Regions from separate parts of the Enterobacter ludwigii genome, predicted to be linked through region 3. Evidence: predicted binding sites of a transcription regulator. Region 3 holds the regulator's gene; each other region holds the start of a gene.
The links. Region 3 encodes CRP, which controls carbon source genes, mostly activating them, when cyclic AMP is high. Its sites were predicted from a motif close to ATGTGANNNNNNTCACAT; they were not measured.
Positions count from the first base shown of each region.

Region 1: BH714_RS12110 (YfcZ/YiiS family protein) is a predicted target of CRP. The motif match lies at 1,232-1,249, and genes of this name have one in related genera.
Region 2: BH714_RS20915 (2-hydroxycarboxylate transporter family protein) is a predicted target of CRP. The motif match lies at 1,613-1,630, and genes of this name have one in related genera.
Region 4: udp (uridine phosphorylase) is a predicted target of CRP. The motif match lies at 1,705-1,722, and genes of this name have one in related genera.

Region 1 covers NZ_CP017279.1:2,579,335-2,582,490, reverse strand. Annotated here, with positions in the region: gene fadL (long-chain fatty acid transporter FadL) at 1-982, opposite strand, end outside; gene BH714_RS12110 (YfcZ/YiiS family protein) at 1,355-1,639, shown strand; gene fadI (acetyl-CoA C-acyltransferase FadI) at 1,879-3,156, shown strand, end outside.
Region 2 covers NZ_CP017279.1:4,449,434-4,452,589, forward strand. Annotated here, with positions in the region: gene BH714_RS20910 (ATP-binding protein) at 1-1,409, opposite strand, end outside; gene BH714_RS20915 (2-hydroxycarboxylate transporter family protein) at 1,755-3,116, shown strand; gene BH714_RS20920 (fumarylacetoacetate hydrolase family protein) at 3,134-3,156, shown strand, end outside.
Region 3 covers NZ_CP017279.1:2,884,489-2,887,644, reverse strand. Annotated here, with positions in the region: gene BH714_RS13600 (YccS/YhfK family putative transporter) at 1-1,476, opposite strand, end outside; gene crp (cAMP-activated global transcriptional regulator CRP) at 1,534-2,166, opposite strand; gene BH714_RS13590 (OsmC family protein) at 2,478-2,882, shown strand; gene BH714_RS13585 (phosphoribulokinase) at 2,949-3,156, opposite strand, start outside.
Region 4 covers NZ_CP017280.1:68,671-71,826, reverse strand. Annotated here, with positions in the region: gene rmuC (DNA recombination protein RmuC) at 1-682, opposite strand, end outside; gene udp (uridine phosphorylase) at 820-1,581, opposite strand; gene BH714_RS23230 (dienelactone hydrolase family protein) at 1,837-2,643, shown strand; gene metE (5-methyltetrahydropteroyltriglutamate--homocysteine S-methyltransferase) at 2,689-3,156, opposite strand, start outside.

The sequences.
Region 1 (3,156 bases), 310 kb from region 3:
TCGCTTTCAGCTCCTGGAACTGGCTCCAGCTGGTGTAGGTCAGGCTATAGTGAACCGCCCACTGCGGCGCCACTTTGTTATAACCCGACAGTTCCCACATTTCTGGCAAGTGCAGGCTCAGAGAACCGCCAGTGGTACGGCCGTCGGTGCCCATTGGCAGGCCGAAGCTACCCAGAATCTGGTTATAGGCTGAAGGCAGGCTGCTCTTATAATCGCCATCGAAGTCAATTTTCACTTCGGAACGGTAGGTTAAACCATAGCGGTTATTTTTATCGATTTCATAAAGGATACCGGCGTTCCAGCCAAAGCCCCATTCGTCACCCTTAAGGTAAGCAATCTGGGTATCTGCCGGAATACCTGCAACCTGCTGTGCCAGACCCGGAATCGGTGGCAGAGCGCCTGAGCCAGCAACGACTTTACCCAGGTCACCCGCGTAGCGCTCGATCTTCGCTTTAGCATAAACCGCATCAAAGCCGACGCCGAAGCTCCAGTGGTTGTCCAGACGGTAAGCACCGCTCAGGTTCAGGTTCAGGGTTTCAAGGTCGGTTTTACCGCCATACGCCCCTGCGGCGTAGTTATTATTAAACTCGGTAGCCAGACCGTAGTTAGACGTCACGGAAGCGCCCCAGCCGAACTGGTCATTAATTGGCGCAACGAAGTGGAGGTTTGGCACCCAGGCTGTTGGCGCGATGTTGTCTGCCTTCAGGCTGGCGCCTGTTGGCGAGCGGCCCGAGATATCAACACCCGGATCAACAAAGATTGCACCAGCAGAGAAGGTCGGACGATCGAACATCATGATCAGTGCAGGGTTACGACTCGCGTTGCCCGCATCATCAGCAATTGCGCCTTCCCCGGAATACGCACGGCCAAGGCCAGAGGAAGAAAATTCGTTTAACTGAAAGCCCGCGGACCAGGCGGACGTAGAGACGATTGCCACTGCGACTGCCAGCGCAGTCTTTTTGAACAGGGTTTTCTGGCTCATGACCATAACCTCATTGAGTTATTTTTATTCAATAATTGTTACATACCGTAACAGGAGCGCGAAGTGTAGGGTCTGAGGTATGACATACAAATCAGACCAGTGGCGAGAGTATAGGTCTGACCAGCCAGAATGTTGCAAGTTTGTTTATTAATATTTTCAAACATGTTTCTTGAAACGAGATCTGGTTGGCAAAATTGTGACCATTGCGAATCGTCTGAAAGGGTGATTTTTGTTCTAGATCATTTTTTAGTGTGATATTGGTCACTTATCCGCTTTTGCGCCATTAACGGCTGGAGAGAGCCAGCCCCGGGGCGTAAAATAGCAGCATCGTGTTTATCTCGCGCCTTGCGCGAATACAGAGGAAATTGAGCTATGAGTAAATGCAGTGCTGATGAAACCCCGGTTTGCTGCTGTATGGATGTTGGTACCATCATGGACAACTCCGATTGCACCGCCTCTTACAGCCGTGTATTCAGCAACCGCGCCGAAGCGGAAGAAACCCTGGCCGCGCTGAGCAAACGTGCACGTGAGGTCGAATCCGATCCGTGCGAAATCAAATCCACCTTTACTGACGTGGACGGCGGTGTGAAGCTGGATATCGACTTTGTGTTCGCCTGCGAGGCGGAAACGCTGATTTTCCAGTTGGGTCTGCGCTAACCTCAACGGCGTAATGCCCTCATCCTGGCCCCTCTCTCACAGTAGAGGGTGCACACTAAAACGGTAACCTTCGGGTTACCGTTTTGATTTCATTTTCGCAGAGGCATTTTCTTTTTCTTCTCTGTGCCTTAGCTCGCACTTTTTCGTTTCCCTGATTGGCTGAATGTAAAAAAATGGTTAAGACTGTTATCAGGTCAGACCACTTTATGTTTGAGTAAAAAATTTTACAGGGGAAGGTTATGAGTCAGGCGTTACCGCTTATTACCCGTCAGGGCGATCGCATTGCCATTGTCAGTGGATTACGTACGCCATTTGCACGTCAGGCGACAGCGTTTCATGGCATACCGGCTGTCGATCTGGGGAAAATGGTGGTGGGGGAGATGCTGGCTCGCAGCGAAATTCCGCCTGAGGTCATCGAGCAGCTGGTTTTTGGCCAGGTTGTGCAGATGCCTGAAGCACCCAATATTGCGCGAGAAATCGTCCTCGGTACGGGGATGAACGTCCACACTGATGCTTACAGCGTCAGCCGGGCATGTGCTACCAGTTTCCAGGCGGTGGCTAACGTGGCTGAAAGCCTGATGGCAGGTACCATTCGCGCTGGGATCGCCGGCGGGGCGGACTCCTCTTCGGTTCTGCCGATTGGGGTCAGTAAAAAGCTGGCCCGGATCCTGGTTGACGCCAACAAAGCCCGTACCGTCGGTCAGAAACTCAAACTTTTCTCACGCTTACGCCTGCGTGACCTTATGCCTGTACCGCCCGCAGTGGCGGAGTATTCCACCGGTCTGAGAATGGGCGATACCGCCGAGCAGATGGCAAAAACTTACGGGATCACCCGTGAGCAGCAGGATGCGCTGGCTCATCGCTCACATCAGCTGGCGGCGAAAGCCTGGTCGGAAGGCAAACTGGCTGATGAAGTCATGACGGCGTACATCCCGCCATACCGTGAACCGCTGTCAGAAGATAACAATATTCGCGGCAGTTCGACGATGGCGGATTACGCCAGGCTCCGTCCGGCATTTGACCGCAAACACGGTACCGTCACGGCCGCCAACAGTACTCCGCTGACGGACGGTGCCGCCGCGGTGATCCTGATGACGGAATCCCGTGCCAAAGAGCTGGGCATAAAACCGCTGGGCTACCTGCGCAGCTACGCCTTCACGGCGATAGATGTGTGGCAGGACATGTTGTTAGGGCCGGCGTGGTCCACACCGCTGGCGCTGGAACGCGCGGGACTTACCCTCGCGGATTTAACCCTCATTGATATGCACGAAGCATTTGCCGCACAAACCCTGGCAAACATACAACTGCTGGCGAGTGAACGTTTCGCGCGCGATGTTCTTGGCCGGGCGCATGCCACTGGCGAAGTGGATCAGAGCAAATTTAACGTCCTGGGTGGCTCCATCGCCTACGGTCATCCATTTGCGGCGACGGGGGCGAGGATGATCACTCAGACATTACATGAGTTACGTCGCCGGGGCGGTGGTTTTGGTCTCGTAACCGCCTGCGCAGCGGGTGGT
Region 2 (3,156 bases), 1.6 Mb from region 3:
ATGCCAACGCCCTGGTCGGCCACTTCGATAATCAGCTCCTGCTCGCTCAGTTTGATCAGCACTTCGACCGGTGCATGGGGGAGCGGTGAGCGCTGCGTTGCTTCGATGGCGTTATCCAGCAGGTTGCCGATGATTGAGATCAGCTCTTCTTCAGCCAGCGACGGGAACGGCCTGTCCAGCCGGCAGGCCGGGTCAAAACTGAGCTCGACCCCTTTCTCCCGCGCGCGGGCGGCTTTACCCAGCAGCAGGCCACACAGGGTCGGGGAGCTGAAGCGGGAAGAGATAAAGTCCAGCAGCTCCTGAGCGTGTTCCGACTGCGCCTGAATATAGCCAATCGCCTCTTCATAGCGGCCCATGTGCAGCAGGCCGGATAGAGTGGTCATGCGGTTCAACTGCTCATGACGCATGATGCGCAGGTTATCGACATAGCGTTTAACCTGGCTGAGCTGGGCGCTAAGCGAGTCAATTTCATTCCGATCGCGGAAGGTGATCACCCAGCCCTGCAGCGAATCCTCAAGCATGATGCGCACCCGGCTGGCAATCACCGTGAGGGTGTTAAAACGGCAAATTTCATCATGGGTATCTTTTGCCAGCATCGTCTGCGTCGAGAAGAACGGGACAGGGTCGATAACCTGGCTAATCAGCTGCCCGCGCAGTTCACGGGCTGGCTGGCTCAGGCCAAGCAACTTGCGCGCCGCCTGGTTGATCACCTCAATGCGCAGCTCATCATCGATGGCGATCACCCCTTCATAGATAGACTCCATCATCGCCTTTTGCTGGCGCACCAGCAGGCCGATTTCCCGTGGCTCCAGGGAGAAGATCTGCTTCTTAATACTGCGGGTAAAGAACCAGGAGAAGATAAAGAGCGCAATCAACAGCAGCACGGCGGCCAGCAGGATATTGACCACTTTGCTGACGGTAATGGTATCAAGGTAGCTGGTGAGATAACCCACCGAGACAATCCCCACCACTTGCCCCGCATCGTTGAAGATGGGCGCTTTGCTGCGCAGCGAAATACCCAACCCCCCTTTGCGGATGGTGGTGGTGCTTTTTCCCTGCAGGACTTCCTCATTGTCTCCACCGATAAGCGTCTTGCCCACTCTGTCGGCAAAGACCGAATGAAAAAGATGCAGACCTTTATTATCTCCAATCACAATAAAGCTGGCATCACTGTGAGCGGCAATTTTCTGCATAAAATCATGGATGGCTTTGATATCTTTTTGTTCAACCTCATCACGTAATGAGGGAATAAGTGCGATCTCTTCCGCCTGTATTTTGGCACGTGCGCTCATTTCCTGATAAAGCTGCTTGCCGACATCGACGTAATAATATCCGCCCAGTAACGCAAAAAGTACTGAGAAAAAGGCGACCAGCGAAATAAACAGCTTAATCTGAAACGATACTTTCATAACTATCACGCGAGGTAGCAGCAAAGATTGCCAATATATCATCTTTTTTCGCGCCGATGCCCGGTTTGCCGAAAACTTGTGATCCCTTGCACAGCAGGCCCTGTAAAAGAATTTTCCGAATAGCCTATGCGCCTGAAGCCGTCTGGAGAAATGTTATTTGATTGTTCGTTTTAGAAAAGAAACCATAAAAACCACGGCAATAAATAAGGCGTAAATCACATTAAATAAAAGAAACCATTAAAACCATAGCTGCCATAAAAACTTCGCTTTTAATATGCCATCCCTCACATAAAGTAAGCCTTTGTGACTCTAAGCTGAACGCACAAAATAACTAAGGGGCTTATTATGAGCACAACTGACGATTCTTTCTCTGTTACCCACGACCCGATTGATATTCAGCGACCATCACTCAAAGAGCGCTGGTGGCATATTATGGATACGTGGAAAATCGGAATTATCCCTCTGCCACTGTTTGTCCTGGCCGGCGCGCTGATTGCCATTGATTGCCTCGGCGGCAAACTGCCCAGCGATATCGTGGTGATGGTCGCCACGCTCGCGTTCTTCGGTTTTGCCTGCGGTGAGTTTGGCAAGCGCCTGCCGATTGTCGGTAAACTCGGCGCGGCGGCGATTTGTGCCACTTTTATTCCTTCGGCACTGGTCTATTACGGTCTGCTGCCGGATGTGGTGGTGGAGTCCACCACGAAGTTCTACAAATCCACCAACATTCTGTATCTCTACATCTGCTGCATCATTGTCGGCAGCATCATGAGCATGAACCGCACCGTGCTGATTCAGGGCTTCCTGCGCATCTTCTTCCCGATGCTCTGCGGCGAAATTGTCGGCATGATTGTTGGCATGGGCGTAGGGATAGCGCTGGGCCTTGAGCCATTCCAGATCTTCTTCTTTATCATTCTGCCGATCATGGCGGGCGGTGTTGGGGAAGGGGCGATCCCGCTCTCCATCGGCTATGCCACCCTGCTGCATATGGACCAGGGCGTGGCGCTCGGTCGCGTTCTGCCTATGGTTATGCTCGGCGGTCTGACGGCAATCATCATCTCCGGCTGCCTCAATCAGCTCGGTAAACGTTACCCGCACCTGACCGGCGAAGGCCAGCTGATGCCTAACCGTGCGAATACCGATGGAACCACCGCACAGCCTGCGTTCTCCGGTAAAGCAGACGTCACCACGATCGCTTCTGGCGCACTGCTGGCCGTTCTGCTCTACATGCTGGGGATGCTCGGCCACAAGCTGATTGGCCTGCCTGCGCCGGTTGGCATGCTGTTTATGGCGGTGCTGGTCAAGCTTTGCAATGGTGCTTCTCCGCGTCTGCTGGAAGGCTCTCAGGTGGTGTATAAATTCTTCCAGACGTCAGTAACTTACCCCATTCTCTTCGCTGTGGGCGTGGCCATTACCCCCTGGCATGAACTGGTCGCCGCATTCACGCTGACCAACCTGCTGGTGATTGTCAGCACCGTCTCCGCGCTGGTGGCGACCGGTTTCTTCGTGGGCAAAAAGATTGGCATGCACCCGATTGATGTCGCCATCGTCTCCTGCTGCCAGAGCGGCCAGGGCGGTACCGGTGACGTGGCGATTCTGACCGCAGGCAACCGTATGAGTCTGATGCCCTTCGCCCAGATTGCTACCCGTATTGGCGGCGCGATTAACGTCTCCATCTCTCTGCTGATACTGGGCAACTTCCTCGTTTAAGTTTTCAGGAAAGAACAATGAAACTCGCAAGCTTTTTATA
Region 3 (3,156 bases):
GATCAGGGTATCGACCAGCCTGGCGATAATAAACTGCTCGCCGTTGAGCGTGAGCAACTGCAGGGTATACACCGCCGTTACCGTAAAGCCCACCATCGCCCAGCCGTAGTTTTTGCGGATGATCAGGTAGCTCACCATCGTGATCACCAGCATCCCTGCCAGCGTATAGCCTTCCGGCACGTGAAAGTGCAGCGTAACGCCCGCAATGATCAGCCCCGCCATCGTTCCGCCTGCCCGGTGCAGAATGCGCACCCGCGTCGCGCCATAGCCGTTCTGGGTGACAAACAGGATGGTCATTAAAATCCAGTACGGTTTGGGCAGATGTAGCGCCATGCCCATCAGGCTGGCAATGCTCAGCATCACGCTAATTCGCGCGGCGTTGCGCAGGGCAGATGATTTAAGGGAGAGGTAGCTTCTGAGCGCCGGCAGCAGCGGCAGGCGTTTTTGTTTGTCGGCCATCAGGTCGCGCGGATAAAGCGGACGCTGGGTTCGTAACACGCGGGCGATACGGCTGAAGTGCCAGGCAGCAAACTGACCCACCGGGTTGTCTTCATGCTGACGGGCAATCTTCTCCAGCGCGCCGAGCTGTTTGTCCATGTTAAAGCGCGTGGGGTAGCGGTGATACAGAATATCGTCAGCCAGCACCCGAAGGCGCGCGGAGACGGTTTGCGCGTTCCAGCGGATCACCGCTTCGGCATGGCTGCGCTCGACCAGTTTTTGCACCTCCTGCGGCTGGTGCAGGCTCACGGAGATATGCTCCTGTAAGTCCAGCCCCACCTGGAAGACGCGCAGCAGCCGCTTATATTCGTGGTTCTTATTGGCGGCGAGCATATGTAGCTGCTGATAACACTGGCTTATCAGGTCCACCACCTTTTGCTGACGCGTCAGCAGCGGCGGCAGTGATTTTTCTGGATCGGTATGCTGGGTGAGCAAGGTGTATTTGGCTTCACAGTAATCCGCCAGCTGCACGTAGAGCAGGCTCAGGGATTCCCGCAGGGGCTGTTCCCGCCACAGCCAGAACCAAAACCAGTTAAACAGCCCGTACCACAGCGTACCGAGGGCGTAGATCAGCAGCGGCTCCCACACCGGCATGTTACCCGCAAGGCTCAGCGTGAAGATGGCGGCAATCAGCGACGCGGGAAGCAAACGCGCGTGCAGTGAGCTGATTTCAGCGGTTACGCCCAGGGTCATCGCCAGGACGGTGAGGATCAGCGGCAGCGGGATATCGCGGGCCAGCAAAAGCTGCACGGCGAGGCTACAGCCCGCAAACAGCGAGCCGCCCACGATCAGCCGTTTGAAAAAGCGCTTATGCGGTGTATCCAGACCGGCAATGTTGCAGCAGGCGGGAACGAGAGAGAAGAGCAGACCTTGCTGAAGATGGCCCAGAATCAGGCCCACGGCCACAGGAAGGCACAACACCAGCGTTTGTCGCAGTGCGTAGTTAACTTCCGGGTGATAAATCAGCCTGCGCCACATGGGGAATAGAGACAAAAACGGCGTGACACCTTGCGATGGCACGCCGTTTGAGCGGAATTAACGCGTTCCGTAAACCACGATGGTTTTACCGTGTGCGGAGATCAGGTTCTGATCTTCCAGCATTTTCAGAATACGGCCCACTGTTTCACGGGAGCAACCGACAATCTGACCGATTTCCTGACGGGTAATTTTAATTTGCATGCCATCAGGGTGAGTCATCGCATCGGGTTGTTTCGCCAGATTCAGCAGGGTCTGAGCGATACGGCCGGTCACGTCCAGGAAGGCGAGGTTACCCACTTTCTCAGATGTCACCTGCAGACGGCGCGCCATCTGCGAAGAAAGACGCATCAGGATGTCAGGGTTAACCTGAATCAACTGACGGAATTTCTTGTAGGAAATTTCAGCCACTTCACATGCTGTCTTTGCACGAACCCAGGCGCTACGTTCCTGGCCTTCTTCAAACAGGCCCAGTTCACCGATGAAATCGCCCTGGTTCAGATAAGAAAGGATCATCTCTTTCCCTTCTTCATCTTTGATCAGCACTGCCACCGAGCCTTTGACGATGTAATACAACGTTTCCGCTTTTTCACCCTGGTGAATCAGCGTGCTCTTCGATGGGTACTTATGAATGTGGCAATGAGACAAGAACCATTCGAGAGTCGGGTCTGTTTGCGGTTTGCCAAGCACCATGCGCTGTTATCCTCTGTTATAAGCTGTCACCAGAGTCATAAGATGCATCCGGACTCTGGGGTTGCAATCGAATTCTTACCCATACCCTGGGAAGTCGGCTATCGTAACGTTTCGCAGCCAGTAAAGTTTGATGTCCTCTGCATACATGTGTAACGTCAATGTATTACTGTAGCATCCTGAGTGTTTTAGCATAGCTTTCGCCGCGTGTCTCCTGGTGTCTCGCTTCAGCATGACGCAGGTCGCCTTCCATTGCGAGAAATGTAACGCACGCGTAATCTGTCACCAAAAATGCAACGTTGGAGTGAGTGAATATGCAAGCGCGTGTGAAATGGGTTGAAGGTTTAACGTTCCTGGGCGAGTCCGCTTCAGGACACCAGATTTTGATGGATGGTAACTCCGGTGATAAAGCACCAAGCCCAATGGAAATGGTGCTGATGGCAGCAGGTGGATGCAGCGCAATTGATGTGGTGTCGATCCTGCAAAAAGGCCGTCACGATGTGACCGACTGCGAAGTAAAACTCACCTCAGAACGCCGCGAAGAGGCACCACGCCTGTTCACCCACATTAACCTGCATTTCATCGTCAGCGGGAAAGAACTGAAAGACGCGGCGGTCTCACGCGCGGTCGATCTTTCAGCGGAGAAATACTGCTCGGTCGCGTTAATGCTCGAGAAAGCGGTAAAAATTACGCATTCGTATGAAGTGATCGACGCCTGATATTGGGGGGCATCGTTCACCCCGATGCCCTCACCGAAGCCCTCTCCCACGCGGAGAGGGAAATCATCAGGCGATTTTCTTCCCTTCTATCAACCGCTGCACCAGCGGCATCATAATTAATTCCATTGCCAGCCCCATTTTTCCGCCCGGAACCACTAACGTATTCATGTGCGAAATAAATGAGCCCTGCAGCATCGCCAGCAGCCAGGGGTAATCAATGCCGTCGAGATTGCGGAAATGGATAACCACAAAGCTCTCATCCAGCGACGGGATA
Region 4 (3,156 bases), on a different replicon from region 3:
GCGTTTCGTATTCATACCCTTCCCGCAGGCCAGAGGCCTCCAGCACGCGGGTCAGCACCACTTCCCCCCAGTTGCCCTGGGTTTTGTTATCGCCCTTCAGCGCACGGGTCAGGTTGACCGCTTCCTGCGCCATTTGCGCATTCAGCTGCTGAAGATTGCGAATTTCATGCGCCAGCGTGTGCCGCTCGCGAGCCTCCTGGCCAAAGCTGTCCTGTACCTGACGACGAAAGCCGTCCAGCTGTTCACGCAGGGGCGTCAGCAAGCTATTCAGGCTTTGGCGGTTTTGTTCGTCTACGCGGCGGTTGCTGTGTTCAAAAATGCGGTTCGCGAGATTCTCGAACTGCTCGCTGAGGCGTTGCTCGCTGTTCATCATCTGGCGGATTTTATCTTCCGCATGCAGCTGGGTGGATTCGAGGCGGGTAGTCACTTCGCGGAGATCGGCCTCCAGCGAGGTGTTGATATCGCGAAGATTGCGCAGCTCGTTGTTGAGCAGTTCGCATTCGTCACGCCAGTGTTCGCTCAGCGCAACCTGCTGTTTTGCTGCGCTTAAATCGGCGACTATCTCTTCGCGCTCGGCCAGCTGATCGGCCTTTTGTTGCGCGTGCTGGTAGCTGGAAATCAGCCAGCCTGCCCCCACGCCCACCAGCGCAATCACTGCATAAATCAGGATTGAGATATCCACAATGCCCCCTGCATCAACGTATTACCTGCACAAAATAGAATTGTGCTGTATAAACGTCCAGTTTGAAAGGGTTTTCCTGCGAGGCGCTACGCAAAAAAAAGGCCGAACGGGTCGGCCTTTTTTCGTATAAGAAGGGATTAGATCAGGCGACGCGCCGCTTCAACCACGATTTTCACCGCATGACTTTCGGTCTGCTTCATGGTTTCCGCGTTCGGGATCTCCTGCTGGGTACGGTTGACGATAACGCCCGCCACCATACCGGCACGCAGACCCTGGCTTGCGCACATGGTCAGCAAGGTTGCAGATTCCATTTCGTAGTTCATTACGCCCATAGACTGCCACTCTTCCATAGAACCTTTGAAGCGGCTTACCACGCGGCCGGAGAAGGTGTCATAACGCTCCTGGCCTGGGTAGAAGGTATCAGAAGAGGCGGTCACGCCTACGTGGGTGGTTGCGCCAACGGATTTCGCGGCTTCAACCAGTGCGGTGGTGCATTCGAAATCCGCCACCGCCGGGAATTCCATAGGGGCAAAGTGCAGACTCGCGCCGTCCAGACGCACGGAAGCGGTTGTCACCAGCACGTCGCCAACGTTGATATGCGGCTGAATAGCACCGGTAGTCCCGATACGCAGAAAAGTACGAATGCCCAGCTGCGCCAGCTCTTCAACAGCAATTGAGGTGGACGGGCCACCGATACCGGTAGAACAGACGATCACCGCTTTGCCATCCAGCTCAGCGCGCCAGGTGGTGAATTCACGATGGGCAGCAAGCTTAACCGGCTTATCCATCAGCGCGGCGATCTTTTCCACACGCTCAGGATCGCCCGGGACGATAGCCAGCGTAGCCCCTTGTAAATCGTTTTTAGTGAGGCCGAGATGAAAAACATCAGACTTAGACATAGGTGACTCCTCTGTGGGTCGGTTAGTCAGAAGAAGTAAAAAGGTACTTTACAGAAGCAGTAAGCAGAATTACGTGACACATCTCACCATGAATGAAAATGATTGCAGTAAATTTCCATGAAATAGTGATTCACATCACATTAACAAGTTATATCGTCAGGTGCTGCACAAAAGATAGACCGTTTCAGGCACTGTGAATTGTTAACCTGGTGACTATATTTACCTTTGCGCTAACTCATTGGTACGGAGAATGCCATGACTGAAAAAACCGGTTTTGCACCTGCAGCGGCCCCTCATGCATCAACCATCGTCTCAACACCTGAAGAGGCCATTACGGCAGGTGAGACCTCCATCCCCTCACAGGGGGAGAATATGCCTGCTTACCACGCGCGGCCAAAATCGGCCGACGGCCCGCTGCCCATCGTGATTGTGGTTCAGGAAATTTTCGGCGTTCACGAACATATTCGCGACCTTTGCCGCCGTCTGGCGCTGGAAGGTTATCTGGCCGTTGCGCCAGAGCTCTATTTCCGTCAGGGCGATCCGAACGACTACAGTGATATACCGACACTGTTCAGCAACCTGGTCAGCAAAGTGCCGGATGCACAGGTACTGGCCGATCTGGACCACGTGGCCAGCTGGGCTGCGCGCAATGGCGGCGACGCACATCGTCTGATGGTGACGGGTTTCTGCTGGGGAGGACGTATCAGCTGGCTGTATGCCGCACATAATCCGCAGCTTAAAGCCGCCGTTGCCTGGTACGGCAAACTGGTGGGGGAGAAAACGCTGAACTCGCCGAAGCATCCCGTTGATATCGCCACCGAGTTAAATGCCCCAGTCTTAGGGCTTTATGGCGGCCAGGACACCGGGATCCCGCTTGATACGGTAGAGACCATGCGCCATGCGCTCCGTGCAGCCAATGCAAAAGCTGAAATCATTGTTTATCCGGATGCCGGCCACGCCTTTAATGCCGACTATCGTCCGAGCTATCACGCAGAATCGGCTAAAGATGGCTGGCAGCGGATGCTGGCATGGTTCAGCCAGTACGGCGGGAAAAAAGCGTAAAACAAAAGCCCGGTCGCGGCTACGCCTTGCCGGGCTTCGGATTTATCAGGCCTGACGCAAATTCTGCGCCGCCCTGACCATGTTCGCGAGTGCCGCGCGGGTCTCCGGCCAGCCGCGGGTTTTCAGTCCGCAGTCCGGGTTGACCCACAGGCGCTCAGCCGGGATCCGCTGGGCGGCTTTTTTCAGCAGGCTCTCAATCCACTCCACGCTCGGTACGTTCGGGGAGTGGATGTCGTAGACACCCGGCCCAATTTCGTTTGGATACTCGAACTCTTCAAAGGACTCCAGCAGTTCCATGTCTGAACGCGACGTTTCGATGGTGATTACGTCGGCATCCAGCGCGGCAATCGAATCCATAATGTCGTTAAATTCGCAGTAACACATGTGGGTGTGGATCTGCGTGTCGTCTTTCGCGACCGCGGCGTTGAGGCGGAAAGCCTCCACACCCCACTTCAGATAAGCATCCCAGTCACTGCGACGCAGCGGCAAACCTTCGCGTAGCGCCGGTTCATC